One region of the Bacillus cereus group sp. BfR-BA-01383 genome, then DNA from elsewhere that is predicted to be linked to it. Evidence: riboswitches for the same ligand, from Rfam matches in the RefSeq annotation. Region 1 holds a riboswitch; each other region holds the start of a gene.

Region 1 (4,700 bases):
ACATGAACATATACGAAATCATGACACGTTACTTGCGTCGAAGTTAGTAGAAACGACGAACGGATCTTGGGGAGAAGAAAGACTCTATTTAGAAGAGACACGACAAGATCTTCGTGAAAAAATTCTATCGTATAAGGCGACTTCTGCTGATAAGAAGCGTATACAAGAGATTGAAAGTGATCTTCGAAAGCAAAAAGCGAAAATTAAAGAAGTAGAAAAAGAATACATTGAAAATGCGAAAGTAATCGGAGCGACTTTATCGAAATGTGCCATTGATTCACTTATTTATGAGCGTACATTTGATTTAGTTGTCGTAGATGAAGTAAGTATGGCATATGTTCCGCAAATTGCATTGGCTGCTTCACTTGGAAAACGTATCGTCGTTTGTGGTGACTTTTTACAGTTACCTCCGATTGCGATGGCAAACCATGAACTCGTTCGAAAATGGCTCGGGGAAGATATGTTTTATCATGCTGGGATTGTTGATTCTGTAAATAAATCAGAAGCTCATCCCAACCTTTTTATGTTGCAGGAACAAAGACGTATGCATGCGGACATATCGAAGTTTACGAACTCATTTATTTATAAAAATAGAGTATACGATCATCCGTCTGTTTCAGAGCGTAAAGAACTTGCACAATTGCAGCCGTTCGCAAATGAGGCGAGTGTTTTATTTGATACGAGCTTAATGGGAGCATTTTCGCTAAAGGATGCTGCTTCTGGCTCACGTTTTAATATTATGTCTGGTTTAGTAGCGATGCAAATGATGTTAATCGGACTGTTAGACGGTGTTCAATCGATCGGTGTAGTTACACCTTACAGGGCGCAGTCACGCTTTTTATCAACTTGTATTAGAGAAATGTTGCAGAGAACGAAATATCAAAACATACCAGTATTAGCGGCAACAGTTCATAAGTTTCAAGGTTCTGAAAGAGATATGATGATATTTGATACGGTTGATAGTTATCCGCAGGAACGTCCTGGTGTGTTGTTCTTTGATCATAAAAACCATCGCCTCGTCAATGTAGCAGTAACGAGAGCGAGAGGGAAGTTCATTCAATTATCCGATTGCCATTATATGCGTAAAAACCTTTCGAGAAAACAAGCGTTATCACAATTAACAGCTCATATAGAACGTCACGGAGATGTGTATGATCGCACGACATCAAGACAATTGTGGGAGCGGAAAATTTCGAAACGTTTACGCTGGTTTATGGAAATGAATCTTGAAGAGCCGAAAGGGTTATTAAAAGATATTTTAGCCGCAAAACGAAAAATTATCATTTCACTTCCGAGTACAAGACAAGTGGATAAACGAGTATGGCAAGCATTAATGCGTACAAATGCGCAAGTAACAGTTTATAGTGATGGACCAGTTCCATTAAAGAATGTAAAATTGCAAAGGCAAAACAAAGCGTTCCCATTCTTATTAATCGATGATGAAATCTTTTGGGCAGGGGCACCGCTAACATCTCAAATGATGTTTGAAGGTAGTACGGAATTTCCGTACATATGTGCAAGACTGCAAGCACCGGAAACAATTGGTGTATTAAAAGGATTTTTAGATATCCGGTAAATTCGGATAGGAATTCCTTGACTTTTGCCTGGAATGAACTTAGAATGAAAATAATTTAATATAATTTTATGAAAATTCTTATCACGAGAGGTGGAGGGACTGGCCCTACGATACCTCGGCAGCGGATTCTATATGAATACTGTGCCAATTCCAGCAAGGTAACTTGAAAGATAAGAAAGAAGCTCATTTTGACTGTATATACAGAAGCCTCTTTCTATCTTTTAGAAAGAGGCTTTTTTACGTGAAAACAAAAGGGGGAAGAAAAATGGGAGCGACAGGAGTAACGTCACAAAGAAAAACTATTGAAGAGAGTATAGAAAGCAATAAGGAAAAGTACATACAAACAAGTCATAATATTCATGCGAATCCGGAGATTGGTAACCAAGAATTTTACGCATCAAGAACGCTAAGTTTATTACTAGGTAGTGCAGGATTTCAGTTGCAGCACAATATAGCTGGACATGAAACGGGATTTATCGCGCGAAAAAGTTCAGGAAAACAAGGACCAGTTATCGCATTTTTAGCTGAGTATGATGCTTTACCGGGACTTGGCCATGCGTGTGGTCACAATTTAATTGGCACCATTAGCGTTGCAGCAGCAATCGCATTATCAGAAACGCTTGAAGAAATTGGCGGAGAAGTTGTCGTATTCGGAACACCAGCAGAAGAAGGCGGGCCAAATGGTAGCGCAAAAGCGAGTTATGTAAAAGCAGGTTTATTTAAAAACATTGATGCGGCGCTTATGATTCATCCGAGCGGAAAAACAGCGACAACGAGTCCATCACTAGCAGTTGATCCACTTGATTTTCATTTTTACGGTAAAACAGCTCACGCAGCAGCTTCACCAGAAGAAGGAATTAACGCATTAGATGCGGTTATTCAGCTGTATAACAGTATTAATGCACTTCGCCAACAACTTCCGTCAGATGTGAAAATTCATGGCGTCATTACAGAAGGCGGAAAAGCACCTAACATTATTCCTGACTACGCTGCCGCAAGGTTCTTCATCCGCGCAGCAACGAGAAAAAGATGTGCGGAAGTAACAGAAAAAGTAAGAAATATTGCACAAGGAGCTGCATTAGCAACAGGTGCAAAAGTAAAAATTCATCAATTCCAAAATGAAATCGATGAACTACTCGTAACAAAAACATTTAATGATATCGTAGCCGAAGAACTCGAACTACAAGGTGAAGACGTAAACCGTAAAGAACGAGTTGGCATCGGTTCAACTGATGCAGGAAACGTAAGCCAAGTCGTACCGACCATTCATCCGTACATTAAAATCGGTCCAGATGACTTAATTGCTCATACGAATGAATTTAGAGAAGCAGCACGTTCAGAACTTGGAGATAAAGCATTAATTACATCAGCAAAAGCGCTAGCAAATACAGCGTATCGATTAATTACGGAAGAAGGGTTGTTAGAGAAGGTGAAGGAGGAGTTTAGAGAGGTGCAGAGGAATCAGGGGTAGGTGGTTAAAAGGAGTGGATCACCCACTCCTTTTTCTTTTTTGAGGAAAGCAGGTGCCTATCAATTTAAATAAAGTGTTCATTTTCACATTGAGATGTCAATTCTCTTTTTTCTTTATCAAAACGACAATTTCTCCTCAAACTCACTCTTTAAAACAATTAAAGGAGACGATAATCCTAATTGCATTAAAGAGTCTAAAAATCCAGCGAGAGAATCCATCGAATCGCTCATGACTTTCATCATATAATTAAACTCCCCACTAATTCGATATAAATCTGTTACTTCAGGAGCGGCATTACAAAATTGGATGAAATCAGAGCATTGGCTCGTTTTAAACATGATAAATGCTTGAATGTTTTTATTAATTTTGGAAGGCTCAAATTTGGTTCGGTAAGCAGCTATAACTCCTTGATCTTCAAGTTTGTTAATTCGTTCTTTTACAGCAGGCTGTGTCATGGATATGATTCGTCCTATTTCTGAAACGGAAATTCTTGCATTTTCATATAATAAGTTCATTATTTTATGGTCAATTTCATCCAGTTTTACTGCATTTTGCATTGGGTAGCCCCCTATATTTTATTTTCTAAAGCAAATTATAAATTATAACTATAATATCATAAGTTAACTAACTAAATTACCTATAAATCTATATTTGAAATTATTGGTGTTTGCATGAAAATATAAGTATAGGATTTATCAAACGGAAATTTAGGAAGGATGGAAAAAATGAAGAATCTTGATGGGAAAGTAGCGTTAGTAACCGGGGCGAGTCGCGGAATCGGTCGTGCCATTGCAATGAGATTGGCGAAAGATGGGGCATTAGTTGCGATTCACTACGGCCGAAATAAAACAGCTGCAGATGAGACGATTAGTGAGATTGAATCTAATGGAGGGAAAGCGTTCTTAATTGAAGCTGAGCTCAATTCAATTGATGGTGTCAAAAAGCTAGTAGAACAATTAAAGAATGAATTACAAACAAGAATTGGTACATCAGAGATTGATATTTTAGTAAACAATGCAGGTATAGGTACACAAGGAACGATTGAAAATACGACAGAAGAAGTTTTTGATGAAATTATGGCCGTAAATATGAAGGCGCCGTTCTTCTTAATTCAGCAAACATTACCATTACTACGAGCAGAAGGGCGCATTATTAACATTTCATCAGCTGAAGTACGACTTGGTTTTACAGGATCAATTGCATACGGTTTAAGTAAAGGTGCATTAAATACGATGACACTTCCTCTAGCTAAGCATCTTGGAGATAGAGGTATAACAGTGAATACAATTATGCCCGGATATACGAAGACAGATATTAATGCGAAATTGCTAGATAATCCAGAAATACGAAATTTTGCTACGAATTCATCTGTGTTTGGACGGATAGGGCAAGTTGAAGATATTGCAGATGCAGTAGCGTTCCTTGCTTCTTCTGATAGTCGCTGGGTAACAGGACAGATTTTAGATGTTTCTGGTGGGTTTTGTTTATAGGGGTGTCACTTTATAATTATCCAACTAAGATTGACTCCATTCTTCGGAAATATCTTAACTGTTAAGTTGTAAAAAGAACCGTAGTTTTTCATTTTTGAAAAGGCTATGGCTCTTTTTAGTTGTAGCAAAGATATGATGCGAGGAAGGTTTTTCTAAATCAAAA
Region 2 (4,700 bases), on a different contig from region 1:
AGGGCATTTTCAAAATCAGATATTAAATCGTTAACATTTTCAAGACCGACTGATAACCGGAGTAATGAATTAGAAATCCCTCTTTCATCACGAGCTTCTTGAGACAGTGCCGCATGTGACATTTTAGCTGGATAGGAAAGAATAGATTCGACAGCGCCTAAACTAACTGCAAAAACAGGTAATTTAACTTTGGATAAAAATTGGCGGAGAGCATCTTCTGACTGCAAAGTGAAAGATAGGACAGCACCGGCTGATGTGGCTTGGGACTGTTGAATATGAAAGCCGAGATGTGTTTGTAATCCCGGATAATAGACATTTTTAACTTTAGCGTGCTCTTGTAAATAATGTGCAATTTTATTGGCATTTGTAGCTGAATGTTCAAGACGTACATGCAATGTTTTTAGACCGCGAAGCACGAGAGAGCAATCTTGAGGTCCTAAAATAGCGCCAAATGCATTTTGTAAAAATCCAAGTTTTTGAGCGAGTTCGGCATCTGTTACGACCGCTAATCCGGCAGTAACATCACTATGACCAGCAATGAATTTTGTGGCACTATGAAGAACGACATCGGCGCCGAGATCAAGTGGCTTCTGGAATAGCGGTGTCAAAAATGTGTTATCAACAAAAGTAAGAGCACCAATAGATTTTGCGAGTTTAGAAACCTCTCGAATATCTGTTACTTTTAAAAGTGGATTAGATGGTGTTTCTACATAAAAGAGCTTCGTATTCGGTTTAATGTTTTGCTTTATTGCTTCTAAATTAGTCATATCAACAAATGTATGTGAAACACCGTAGCGAGAGAGAACTTCAGTTATCATTCGATAAGTTCCTCCATATACGTCTTCTGAAATGAGTACGTGATCACCTTGTGAAAGTAGGAGAAATGCAGTAGAAATCGCTGCAATACCTGATGCAAATGCGAATCCCTTTGTTCCGCCCTCTAATAAAGCGATAATATCCTCAAGAGCTTCACGAGTTGGATTACCAGATCGGCTGTAGTCGTATTTTCCGAACGTATCTACATCAAATTGGTGAAATGTAGATGTGTTATAAATGGGAACGTTAACAGCCCCTGTTTGCGAGTCATGTTTATATTGGTTGTGTAGTAAAAGTGTATCTATAGAATAACTCATATTTGTACACCTTCTTTTACAAGTTTAATGGCTTGTTTTAAGTCTTGAATTAAATCGTTACTATTTTCAATGCCAACGGAAAATCGAAGAAGGCGATTGCATACACCGTTTGCCGTTCTGATTTCTTCAGGAATATCAGCATGTGTTTGTGTTGCCGGATAAGTCATTAAACTCTCTACACCACCAAGACTTTCAGCAAATGTAATTAGGGATAAAGATTGTAAGAATGGATTAATCCATGTTTCATCTTTAAGACGAAATGAAATCATACCGCCTCTTCCTGGATAAAATACATCTGTCACACCGTCTTCATCATTTAAATAAGCAACAACTGCTTTCGCATTTTCTTCATGTTGTCTCATGCGAAGAGCTAAAGTTTTCATACCACGAATTAATAGCCATGAGTCAAATGGACTTAAGACAGCCCCTGAAGCATTATGATAATGAGCGATTTCTTCACAAAGTGCTTTCCCTTTTGCAACGACAAGTCCGCTTAGTACATCGTTATGTCCACCTAAATATTTTGTTGCACTATGAAGAACGATATCGGCACCTTCTGTTAATGGTTGCTGTATATAAGGTGTATAGAACGTATTATCTACAATAAGAAGTAGTCCGTGTCTTTTGGCTACAGTTGCGACATTGGCAATATCAGTAATTTGCATTAATGGATTAGTCGGAGTTTCTATGAAAATGGCTTTCGTTTGAGGTGTGATAGCGTGCTCAATTTGTTTAATAGATTGTGTATTTACGTATCTACATCGAATATTCCACTTTTTTTCATGTTCGGAAAATAAGCGATACGTTCCTCCGTATAAATCTTCAGATACAATAAGTTCGTCTCCAGATCGGAATAAAGAAAGGACGAGGAGAACAGCTGCCATTCCTGAGCTACAGGCATAACCTTGTTCACCATGCTCTAATTCTGCGATTGCCTGCTCTAAAATACCGCGAGTTGGATTACCAGTTCGTGAATAGTCAAAGCCAGTAGATTTACCAAGTCCTTCGTGACGATAAGCTGTTGAGAAATAAACAGGTGGATTAACAGTTCCTGTTGTAGTTTCGCTACGGTTCCCTATTTGTGCTAGTTTTGTTTCGATAGTTGACATGTGAAAATTCCTCCTTTTTAAATTGAACAATGAAGTGAATATAAAGTGAAACTTTAATCAGTGGGGGGCAGCACCTACTGACTATTAGCCCTCACCAATCGAGATAAAATAAAAAAAGCCTTCTAAGAAGAAGGCTTTCGGTTTGAATAGAGTCTTCTTCTCATCTGTCAAATCTTTCACAATTTGCTGGAATTAGCACCTTATTAACGAATGAATGTTAATGGTTGCTGAGGCGTCATAGGGCCAGTCCCTCTACCTCTCTAGATAAGAATGTTCGTATGAAATTTTATTATGTTTTTAACTTTACAACAAAAGATAATTGAATTGCAACTTTATTTTAAATAATTTTTATTTTTCAACAACTATCATTGACTTTTATTTTTGTGCATGCTAAATTTATTAAAAAATTAACAAACATTGTTAAAAGGGGAACGCATTTCCTTTTAACTACATAAATAAAATATATAGACAAACTCTTATTGAGAGCGGTGGAGGGAAAGGCCCTGTGAAACCCGGCAACCTTTAAACGAAATGTTTGAAACGGTGCTAATACCTGCAAAACGAATGTTTTGCATAATAAGAGGCGGAACAATTATGTCCCCCTCTTCAAGGTGAAGAGGGGGTTTTTATATTGATAGAAATGAGGGAGATTCGTGAAATTACTAGATTTATTATCAAAAGGAATTGTAATAGGTGACGGTGCGGTTGGAACATTATTACATTCGCATGGTTTGCAAAGTAGTTTCGAAGAATTGAATATATCTGATCCGGATTTAATTATATCGATTCATAAACAATATGTAGCTGCTGGAGCAGATGTGATTCAAACGAATACGTATGGAGCAAATGAAGCGAAATTACGTATGTATGGTTTAGAAAATCAAGTTATCGAAATTAATAGAGCGGCGGTAAAACTGGCGAAAGCATCTGTGACAGAAAAAAATGCAATCTTAGGAACAATTGGTGGCATGAAACATATCGGAGCTGTTACAACGACTGATATAGAACGAGAATTTATGCTACTTGAGCAGGCAGGTGCTTTACTAGACGAACAAGTTGATGGATTACTATTAGAGACTTTTTATGATGAATTTGAATTACTTCATGCTGTTAAGGTGTTACGAAAACAAACAAACATTCCGATTGTAGCCCAATTAGCGCTACATGAGGCAGGTACGACTCAAAATGGAAATGATGTAAATGAAATATTAAAACAGCTTTTAGATTGCGGTGCAAATGTTGTTGGATTGAACTGTCAACTAGGGCCTCTTCATATGACGGAAGCATTTAAAATGATATCGATTCCTCAAAATGGCTACTTGTCAGCATATCCGAATGCAGGTCTCCCAAATTATGTGGAGGGACGTTACGTATATGAGGGAAGTCCAGCATATTTCGAAGCGATGACACCAAAATTTATTGAGCAAGGTATTCGGTTATTGGGTGGTTGTTGTGGCACTACACCGGAACATATTGCAAGTATGAAGCGTGCTATTGCGAATATTACACCTGTAATAGAAAAGGAGACGATTCAAAGACCAAAAGTAGTTCATACACACGAGAAACGTTCAAAAGCACATGTCACTCTTGCAGAGAAGGCAAAGAAACAAACGACGGTTGTAGTGGAATTAGATCCACCGAAAACGCTAGACACACAGCGGTTTTTTGAGGGAGCAAGAGCGTTGAAAAGAGCTGGGGCAGACGCTATTACTCTAGCAGATAATTCATTAGCATCTCCTCGCGTGTCGAATATGGCTATGGGTGCGTTATTAACGAAGCACGATATTCCAGTATTGACGCATTTAACGTGTAGAGATCATAACGTCATTGGACTGCAGTCTCATTTGCTGGGATTATCAGCATTAGGTATGGAAGAAGTGTTAGCTTTAACTGGTGATCCAGCGCGTGTTGGTGATTTTCCAGGTGCAACTTCTGTATATGATTTGTCATCTATCGAGCTCATTAAAATGATTAAAGCGATGAACGACAGTCGTTCTATTTTAGGGAAATCAATTGGTCCGGCAACAAGATTCTCAGTTGGAGGTGCGTTTAATCCGCATGTAAGACATTTAAAAGCAGCAGTAAAACGAATGGAACGAAAAATAGATGCCGGAGCAGAATACTTTTTAACACAGCCGATTTATGATGTTGCTTTAATTAAAGAAGTATATGAAGCGACAAAGCATTTGGAACAACCTATTTTTATTGGGATTATGCCATTAGTAAGTAAGCGAAATGCAGATTTCCTTCATTTTGAGGTACCAGGAATTACTCTTCCTGAAGAAATAAGAGAGAGAATGGATGGACATGAAACCAAAGAAGTAGCTATTGAGGAAGGGATTCGTATTTCAGAAGAATTAATTGATACGGCACTAAAATACTTTAATGGTATATACCTAATCACACCATTTTTAAAATATGAAATTACAGAGCATCTCGTTAAATATGTAAGAGAAAA
Region 3 (4,700 bases), on a different contig from region 1:
CCGCCGCGCCAACCTGTATTTAAACAAACGGCAGTAATACATAATTTTAAGACTCCTGAAAGAAGTAATACCCAAAAAGATAAATGGCTCCATTCAACGACTAAATCTTTTAATTGATGTTCCCCAGAAAATAATGTGTATGGGAGAAAAGTCCCCGCAATTCCTAATAAAATACCACCTATAATTCCAAGTGTTAGTTTGTATTCGCGGAAAGGATGGATGATTTTCTCTAATGTAAATTCTACTTTGAAATACAAGAAACCAACGAGAGCACCGATGCAAGTAAGAGGGAGAAAGGCGATCCATTCATTGATTGAAAGGGATCCTTCCCCAAAATCAACAATAAAGGATCCACGATTATCGAGTTTACTAAGCAATAAATAAACGGAAAAACCAGCAAAAGTAGTAGTTAAATATACAACTGCTTTTTTTCTTTTAGAAAACCCATTAATTTGTTCACCCTCATTTTCATTCGGAGCTAAATAACCGAATAATGGAGCGTTAAAAATGACGCTTAAAGTAGCACCAATTCCAACTTCTGTTAGTTCGTTCATTCCCTTTAAAGCGAAGTTAAAGCGATCTCCTACCCATGTACAAAGTCCGCCGATAATTCCAACAAGTGCGGCCTCTGGGCCTAGACTAGCTCCAAATATTAAAACAATAAGCGCAGTTAAAGTAGCTTTATGTACAAAACGGTATTCAATTCTGCCTGTTTTTTTATATTCACCCATTACTTCTGGCATAAGACGTGGATATGTACCGAAGTATTTTTGTGTTAAACCAACGAGGATACCGCCGATGATTGTTACACAAAGAGTGTAATAAGGGGGAGAAGAGAAAACGTTAGGTAAATATCCCCAAATAAAGTGGATTCCGATATTTAGCGTAACTAAAAATAACCAAACCGTAGCCCCTACTATAGAGCCTAAAAGAATGCCATATAGAGCGAGTATATAGTGCATGTCCTTTGTATTTGTCATGTTATACCTCCGTTATGTAAGTTGTAATAGAGAAAGGATTATATATGCTAGTGTGAAATGAATGGAATATATATAGTATCTTTGTGAGAGGTTGGCTTATTCAACATATATATTGGGATTTCATTAGAGCTTGGGTCCTATAAGTTAAACCACTTATTTAATTCTATATATTGATTGGAATTTTTTAAAGGTCTTTTTTGAATAAATATGGAATATACTTCTTTTGTTGCTTTATATGAAACTGTTGACATTTATTTTAGAACATTCAGAAAAACCGTTTGACATTAGGAAATTATTGCTATAAAATCAACGGTAATTGCATAGTCTTATCAAGAAAAGGTGGAGGGACAGGCCCGATGAAACCTTGGCAACAGCCGAATAACGGAATTGTGCCAAATCCTGCAGGTAATAGCCCTGAGAGATAAGAAAGAGATTTTAGAGCGTGTTTTCAAACTGCTTCTTTCTTATTTAGGAAAGGAGCAGTTTTTTATTTTGCATAAAAAGAAAGGAGAATGAGAGATGGGAGAATCATGGGGAAAGGGAACAATTTGTGTGCAAGGTGGCTATACGCCAAAGAATGGTGAGCCACGCGTTCTACCGCTTTATCAAAGTACAACGTATAAATACGATACGTCGGATGATTTAGCAGCATTATTTAACTTAGAGGCAGAGGGCTATATTTATACACGTATTGGGAATCCCACACTAGCTGCATTTGAACAAAAGTTATCAGATTTAGAAGGCGGTGTAGGAGCTGTTGCAACGGCTTCAGGGCAAGCAGCTATTATGCTCGCAGTTTTAAATATTTGTAGTAGTGGAGATCATCTTCTTTGTTCTTCAACTGTTTACGGGGGAACGTTTAATTTATTTGGAGTAAGCTTACGTAAGCTTGGTATTGATGTTACGTTCTTTAATCCTAATTTAACGGCAGATGAAATTGCGGTACTTGCTAACGATAAGACGAAACTCGTTTATGCAGAATCGTTAGGAAATCCGGCAATGAACGTTTTGAATTTCAAAGAACTTTCAGCTGCAGCAAAAGAATTAGAAGTACCTTTTATCGTTGATAATACATTAGCGACGCCTTATTTATGCCAGGCATTTGAACATGGGGCAAATATCATTGTCCATTCCACAACGAAATATATTGATGGTCATGCAAGTTCTCTAGGCGGCATTGTAATAGACGGAGGGAATTTCGATTGGACAAATGGAAAATACCCTGAGCTTGTCGAACCTGATCCGAGTTATCATGGTGTGAGCTATGTTCAAAATTTTGGAGCGGCAGCTTATATTGTGAAAGCGCGCGTTCAATTATTAAGAGACTACGGAAACTGTATGAGCCCATTCAATGCCTATATTAGCAACATTGGTTTAGAAACACTGCATTTACGAATGGAGCGTCATAGCGAAAATGCTCTCGCAGTTGCTAAGTGGCTTGCTAATCATGATCGTATTGAATGGGTGAATTATCCGGGATTAGATAGTAATGAAAATTACTCGTTAGCACAAAAGTATTTGAAGAAAGGTGCTAGTGGCGTTTTAACATTTGGTATTAAGGGCGGATTAGAAGCAGCAAAAGAATTTATTGCAAATGTGAAACTAGCGACGCTCGTAACGCATGTAGCTGATGCGAGAACTTGTGTTATACACCCTGCTAGTACGACGCACAGACAATTAAGCGCAGAAGATCAGCGTTTAGCTGGTGTTACATCTGATTTAATCCGTTTATCGGTTGGTATAGAAGATGTTTCTGATATTATTGCAGATTTAGAAGCTGCGCTAGTCGGAGGCAAACAACATGCCGATCATAATTGATAAAGATTTACCAGCTCGCAAAGTATTACAGAAGGAAAATATTTTTGTAATGACGAAGGAGCGAGCAGCAACACAAGATATTCGTGCTTTGAAAATTGCTATATTAAATTTAATGCCTACAAAGCAAGAAACAGAGGCGCAATTACTTCGTTTAATTGGAAATACACCGTTGCAATTAGATGTTCATTTACTTCATATGGAATCGCATCTGTCCCGCAATGTAGCGCAGGACCATTTAACGAGCTTCTATAAAACATTCCGTGATATTGAGAATGAAAAATTTGATGGACTCATTATTACAGGAGCACCAGTTGAAACTCTTTCTTTCGAAGAAGTAGATTATTGGGAAGAGCTTGGACGTATTATGGAGTATTCAAAAACAAATGTAACATCTACGCTTCATATTTGCTGGGGGGCACAAGCAGGTTTGTATTATCACTATGGTGTGCCGAAGTATCCTCTTGCGGAAAAAATGTTCGGTGTATTTGAACATGAGGTTCGCGAGCAACATGTGAAACTATTACAAGGGTTTGATGAGTTATTTTTTGCTCCGCATTCTCGTCATACAGAAGTGCGAGAGAGCGATATTGAAAAAGTGAAAGAATTAACGTTATTAGCTAATTCTGAAGAAGCGGGTGTTCATCTTGTTATCGGGCAAGAAGGAAGGCAAGTTTTCGCACTCGGACATAGTGAATATAGTTGTGATACGTTAAAGCAAGAATATGAACGGGACCGCCAAAAAGGGTTAAATATTGATGTGCCTAAAAATTACTTTAAACATAATAATCCAAATGAGAAGCCGCTTGTTAGGTGGAGGAGTCATGGGAATTTACTATTCTCTAATTGGTTGAATTATTACGTGTATCAAGAAACCCCTTATGTATTGTAAATAATGATTGTGTAACACGTGGCAACGTTTTCTTTGTAAAGATTACCCTTTATTTTCCCGAATGTTCGAAATACATTGTTTTTCTGATTTTTTACTCATATAATTTCATCTAAACACAATTTTTGAGGGGTGGACAGTATTATGAAAGAAATTCAAGTGGGGTTATTAGGTCTTGGGACAGTGGGGAGTGGTGTAGTTCGTATTATTACAGATCATCAAGAACGACTTATACACCAAGTTGGATGCCCAGTAAAGGTAACGAAAGTGTTAGTGCAAAACATTGAGAAAGAGAGGGAGGTCGAAGTGCCTTCTACTCTATTAACACAAAATGTGAATGAAATTTTAGATAATCCTAATATTGATGTTGTCATCGAAGTTATGGGTGGTATTGATGATGCAAAAGCATATATTTTACAAGCTTTAAAAGGCGGGAAGCACGTTGTGACTGCAAATAAAGATTTAATGGCGTTACACGGAGCGGAACTCTTAGCGGTAGCAAAAGATAACAATGCTGATTTATTTTACGAAGCTAGTGTAGCTGGAGGGATTCCAATTTTAAGAAGCATCGTAGAAGGACTTTCTTCAGATCTTATTACGAAGGTAATGGGAATTGTAAATGGAACGACAAACTTTATTTTGACGAAAATGTCAGACGAAGGGAGAGCGTATAACGACGTGTTAAAAGAAGCTCAGCAGCTTGGATTTGCAGAAGCAGATCCAACATCAGACGTAGAAGGTTTAGATGCAGCAAGGAAAATGACGATTTTGGCTACTCTTGGTTTTTCTACAAATGTAGAGCTTGGAGATGTGAAAGTAAAAGGGATTACTTCTATTACAGCAGAAGATATTGAATATAGTAAGAGCTTAGGCTATACAATTAAATTAATTGGTCTTGCAAAGCGAGATGGCGAGAAATTAGAGGTTACAGTTGAGCCAACTTTACTTCCAAATACACACCCTCTTGCAGCAGTGCAAAATGAATATAATGCTGTCTATGTGTATGGTGAAGCAGT
Region 4 (4,700 bases), on a different contig from region 1:
AAAATGAAGTATATGATCCGGTTAGTTCAGATCCATGGGCTGGTGTAATAAATAAAATCATGGCAGAGTTTAATAAACTAAATGTAAATATAACACTAAAAATAATTATAATTTTACGAGGTGGAATTTTAGCAATTAAAAGACCTATACATCCAATCATAAATAAAATTAGCAATATACGAAAATCAAAAAATAAAAAAGTAAGCGTCATACAAAATATAAATAGAAGCAATTTCACTGCTCCATCCATACGATGAAAATATGTATTATGCATCTTCCTCCCTCCTGTTAACATCGAAATAAAGTTCTATAAACTTTTCAGGATATGAAATTCCACTAAATCTAATTAGTTTGAACAAAGAACTCTCACTTAGATTGGCTCTTTGTAACGTTTCTTCATGCCCTAATACAGTAGACACCGTATTATTCGCAATAATTCCCCCTTCATGTAGAACTACCGCTCGATCTGCATATTCTAATGCTAGATTCATATCGTGTGTGATAAAAATAAATGATATTCCCTTTTTAGTCAGTTTTTTAATAAACGACATAAACTGTTTATAATGATAGTAATCTTGTCCAGCTGTCGGTTCATCTAATATGATAAGTTTGGGATTTGTGATTAATACAGATGCGATAGTTAATCTCTTTTTTTGCCCGTAGCTTAATGCCTGAATTGGCCAATTACGAAATGGATATAAACCACAGATTTTTAACGATTCTTCAGCTCTATATTTAACTTCTTCCTTAGAAAACTTTTTAAATTTCAAAGAAAATGAAACTTCTTCTAACACAGTAGGTTGTGTAATCATATGATTTGGATTTTGCATCACATAAGATATAATTTCCCCACGTTTACGAATAGACCAAGAACTGATAGTTACTCCATCTAACAAAATTTCTCCATCTTTTATTTTATTTATACCAATCAGACTATGAGCTAATGTTGATTTCCCTGCTCCATTATGTCCCAACAGCGCTACAATTTCTCCTTCGCATATTGATAGACTTACATTTTTTAATACTTTTTGTTTATTAGGATATGAAAATGACAAATTCTCTACTTTAAGTAATTCCTTGTTTTTAGTATTACTTTTTAATACAATTTGCTTATTCATCCACTCTTTTATAACGCTATAGATTCTTTCCTTGTGAAGATTTTCAAGTGGATATATTACGTCATTATTACTATCAAAATGTAATCTCTTTAGTGCTTCGATGTAAATAGGCTCTCGTAAGCCAATACGAGGTAATATATTTGATGCCAAAATCTCTTCTGGTGTCCCTATCGCAACAACTACACCTTCATCAATTAAAATAATTTTATCCACATCCAGTTTTAAAATTTCTTCTATTCGATGTTCAATAATTACAATTGTTTTATTATATTGTTTATGTATATCTTTAATAAGTTCGATTGTATGTAAGCTACTTAGCGGATCTAAGTTTGCTAACGGTTCATCGAACAATAATATATCGGCATTTGTTGTTAACAGACCTGCTAGAGAAACAGTTTGCTTTTGGCCTCCTGATAATTCATGTGGACTTTGTTTATGAAAAGTATGCATCTTCACCTTTGTTAATGAGTCTGCAACAATCCTTTTCATATCATGTTGATTTACACATTCATTCTCTAAATAAAAAGCTACATCTTCTTCTACTGTAAGGCCAATAAATTGAGCATCTTGATCTTGCAAAATTGTTCCTACATATTTACTCTGTTCAAAAATACTGCCTTCCCTCGGGTCTTTACCAGCAATTAAAATGTTACCCGTACTAATCCCTTCATATGAAAATGGGATTAGCCCATTGATACAATGAGCTAACGTCGATTTCCCTGAACCGCTTCGTCCAGCAATTAGTACTTTTTCGCCAGAATTTATATGAAATGTAATGTCTTTTAAAGTAGGCTGCGCAGCATGCCCGTATTGAAAGGTAAAGTGTTCAAACGAAATAATTGGTTGCATGTTAACATCCCTACTTTTCAATTTTTAAATGTGTATGTTTTTTATTTGATTTAGCCAGACCAATTGTAATCGGTAATCCAAGAACTAAAAATACAATAACATCCGAAATTGTTGCTCCTAGTACTTGTATAACAATTTTGTCAAACGGTTCTCCCATCACAATAATATCGAATGCTCCAGCAAATATAATAGCAATGACAATACCAACTAACCCAGCAATTGCTAAATAAGAAATATCCCCCTTACTATACGTCCCGTTTTTCACACTAAAACCAGTTCTTTTTTGAATGAGACCCATCGCAAAACCAATAATTCCTGAGCTAACTACCCAGCCCCACCAAATACCCCCGCCAGTGATCGTATCTGTTACGGTATGACCGATAAGTCCTATTAACAGTCCAGCCACTGGACCAAATAATGCACCAAAAATGGTTAATATAGCTAATCCAGGTTTAATAAATGTATTTGGTGCAATAGTAAATCCCCAAAGTCCTAATATCCCGTATAAGGCTGATCCGATTCCGATTGCTACTACTAACTTTGTTGATAATTTGTTCATTTCAATTCTCCTCTCATATTAGTAAACTTTTATTACTCTATATTTATTTAAAAAATGAATTATGCATCGACACTCCCTTTCTATACAATAAAAAATGACCTCTTACATAAGAGGTCATTTTCTTTCACGTTCAAGAATCCTCTTATCTTGCAAAAAACACATCGTGTCCTCTGCGGAATTAGCACCTTCCTATGAAATTACATAGGGGTTGCTGAGGTTTCTTAGGGCCGTTCCCTCCACCTCTCTGGATAAGTATTAATTTGTAATTCGTATTATGGCACCAATAAGAGTGATTTTCAATACTTTTCTAATTATTTTTATTTTTCGTTAAATAATACACCTAAATCATTGTATTCTTATCGGAATTATGAAATAATGAATTCAAAATTGTTACGGGAGGAATGTATGATGAAAGTAATTGGTTTAATTGGTGGACTAAGTTGGGAATCTACATCACTATACTATAAACATATTAATACACTTACACTCTCTCAATATGATCAAAATGCTAAACTTGTCTTATACAGCATGGACTTTGGTGAAGTAACTACTTTATTACAAAACCATCAATATGAAGAAGTGAAAAATGAATTAGTCACAGTTGCAAAAAAAGTTGAAAAATCCGGTGCTGACTGTTTATTAATGTGCTCAAATACGGTGCATTTATTTGCTGAAGAAGTAGAAAATGCAATATCCATCCCGCTTCTTCACATTGGCGATGTAAGTGCTAAAAAAATGGTAGAACACAATATAAAACGTATCGGACTTTTAGGGACGAAACAAACGATGGAACAAGATTTCTATAAATCACGACTAGCAAATTATAATATTGAGACAATCATTCCAAATGACGAGGAAAGGACTTTTATCCATCATGTTATTTTAAATGAATTAAGTAAAGGAATTATTTCAGAAACATCAAAAGAAAAGCTATTACAAATTACAAACTCATTAGTTCAAAATGGTGCGGAAGGTATACTACTCGGTTGTACTGAAATACCTTTGCTCATTTCCCAGAACGATCTAACAGTTCCTGTATTTGATACTGCTTTTTTACATGCAAATACTGCTGTGCAGTTTGCTGGATAATAAAATAAAAGCATAAAAGTGTGCCCTCTATGTTTTTAATTGTCCAATCTATTAATTTAAAAGAGATTCCATAACTGTAATTGCTTCTTTTGATAACCTATTTGCTGCTTCAAGCTCTGTCAGCCTTTGTGCTAATAAGCTGTTCTTTATCATACGGTATTATCACAAATGGAACATTAGGTTGATAAATAATTGTCAGTCATCAAAAAAAGCATCTACAAAAATAGATGCTTAACCGTGATAAGGAGTGTTCTGTGAGGTTAGGATAAGCTTTTCAGCTTGTCCTATGCTATCAATATATGATTTAATTTATAAAACGTGAATAGTTAATAGAATTATTTTATGCCTCTTTTCTAATCTATTTCTATATTAAAACGTCCCTAGTTTATATACATACTAGAAACGATTCGTACTTTTTAATTCTCTACTTTTGTCGCTTCCCCAGTTAACCGCTTACTTTTCAATTCAAAATAAGCATCTAAAACTTCTTTTCCAATATCAGAGTTAATACCAGATTTATCATTTATAACCCACGGTACAACGACAGAAAATGCTATTTCTGGATCATCATATGGCGCATATCCTGCTAATGTTAAGTTATAGCATTCTCTACGATCGCCTTTCTCATTTCGCCCAATATCACTTTCTCCACCGTATACCGTTTGTGCGGTCCCTGTTTTACCAGCTGGTTTATACGATGCTTTTTGGAACGCTCTTACTCCCGTTCCATCCCCTTCTTGGAATACCTTTCTAAATCCTTCTTTTACTTGATTTATATACTCCTCTTTCATATCTACTTTATTTAAAACGACTGGTTCTATTGAATGCATCACTTTACCAACTTCATCTTTTTGAACGGTTTGTTCTCTAATCTCTTGAACAATTTGCGGTTTCATTCGATAACCGCCATTTGCGATAGTTGAAATATATTGTGCAAGCTGAAGTGGTGTATACGTATCATACTGTCCAATCGAATAATCTAATAAGAAACCAGGCTGATTATCTTTTCTTCCAATTTGTCCCGCAGTTTCATTCGGTAAATCAATACCAGTTTGTACGCCTAGTCCAAATTGCCTGAAATAATA

The links. A riboswitch is a leader RNA that binds a small molecule or an ion and turns the genes downstream of it on or off. The one in region 1 is predicted to bind S-adenosylmethionine.
Region 2: linked by a shared signal. The riboswitch ahead of metI (cystathionine gamma-synthase/O-acetylhomoserine thiolyase) and the one ahead of MR065_RS06760 (M20 family metallopeptidase) in region 1 are both predicted to bind S-adenosylmethionine.
Region 3: linked by a shared signal. The riboswitch ahead of MR065_RS22000 (bifunctional O-acetylhomoserine aminocarboxypropyltransferase/cysteine synthase) and the one ahead of MR065_RS06760 (M20 family metallopeptidase) in region 1 are both predicted to bind S-adenosylmethionine.
Region 4: linked by a shared signal. The riboswitch ahead of MR065_RS09105 (ECF-type riboflavin transporter substrate-binding protein) and the one ahead of MR065_RS06760 (M20 family metallopeptidase) in region 1 are both predicted to bind S-adenosylmethionine.

The regions. Positions count from the first base shown of each region.
Region 1 is NZ_JAKUFP010000004.1:242,481-247,180, reverse strand. Features, by position in the region: gene MR065_RS06765 (AAA domain-containing protein) at 1-1,576, shown strand, start outside; SAM riboswitch class I at 1,652-1,753, shown strand; gene MR065_RS06760 (M20 family metallopeptidase) at 1,842-3,047, shown strand; gene MR065_RS06755 (Lrp/AsnC family transcriptional regulator) at 3,164-3,604, opposite strand; gene MR065_RS06750 (SDR family oxidoreductase) at 3,773-4,537, shown strand.
Region 2 is NZ_JAKUFP010000001.1:278,781-283,480, reverse strand. Features, by position in the region: gene metC (cystathionine beta-lyase) at 1-1,133, opposite strand, end outside; gene metI (cystathionine gamma-synthase/O-acetylhomoserine thiolyase) at 1,130-2,242, opposite strand; SAM riboswitch class I at 2,400-2,513, opposite strand; SAM riboswitch class I at 2,716-2,825, shown strand; gene MR065_RS01630 (bifunctional homocysteine S-methyltransferase/methylenetetrahydrofolate reductase) at 2,896-4,700, shown strand, end outside.
Region 3 is NZ_JAKUFP010000032.1:42,269-46,968, reverse strand. Features, by position in the region: gene MR065_RS22005 (chloride channel protein) at 1-980, opposite strand, end outside; SAM riboswitch class I at 1,304-1,408, shown strand; gene MR065_RS22000 (bifunctional O-acetylhomoserine aminocarboxypropyltransferase/cysteine synthase) at 1,500-2,798, shown strand; gene metA (homoserine O-acetyltransferase MetA) at 2,782-3,687, shown strand; gene MR065_RS21990 (homoserine dehydrogenase) at 3,829-4,700, shown strand, end outside.
Region 4 is NZ_JAKUFP010000006.1:175,224-179,923, forward strand. Features, by position in the region: gene MR065_RS09095 (energy-coupling factor transporter transmembrane component T family protein) at 1-274, opposite strand, end outside; gene MR065_RS09100 (ABC transporter ATP-binding protein) at 267-1,967, opposite strand; gene MR065_RS09105 (ECF-type riboflavin transporter substrate-binding protein) at 1,978-2,526, opposite strand; SAM riboswitch class I at 2,666-2,781, opposite strand; gene MR065_RS09110 (aspartate/glutamate racemase family protein) at 2,932-3,615, shown strand; gene MR065_RS09115 (peptidoglycan D,D-transpeptidase FtsI family protein) at 4,032-4,700, opposite strand, start outside.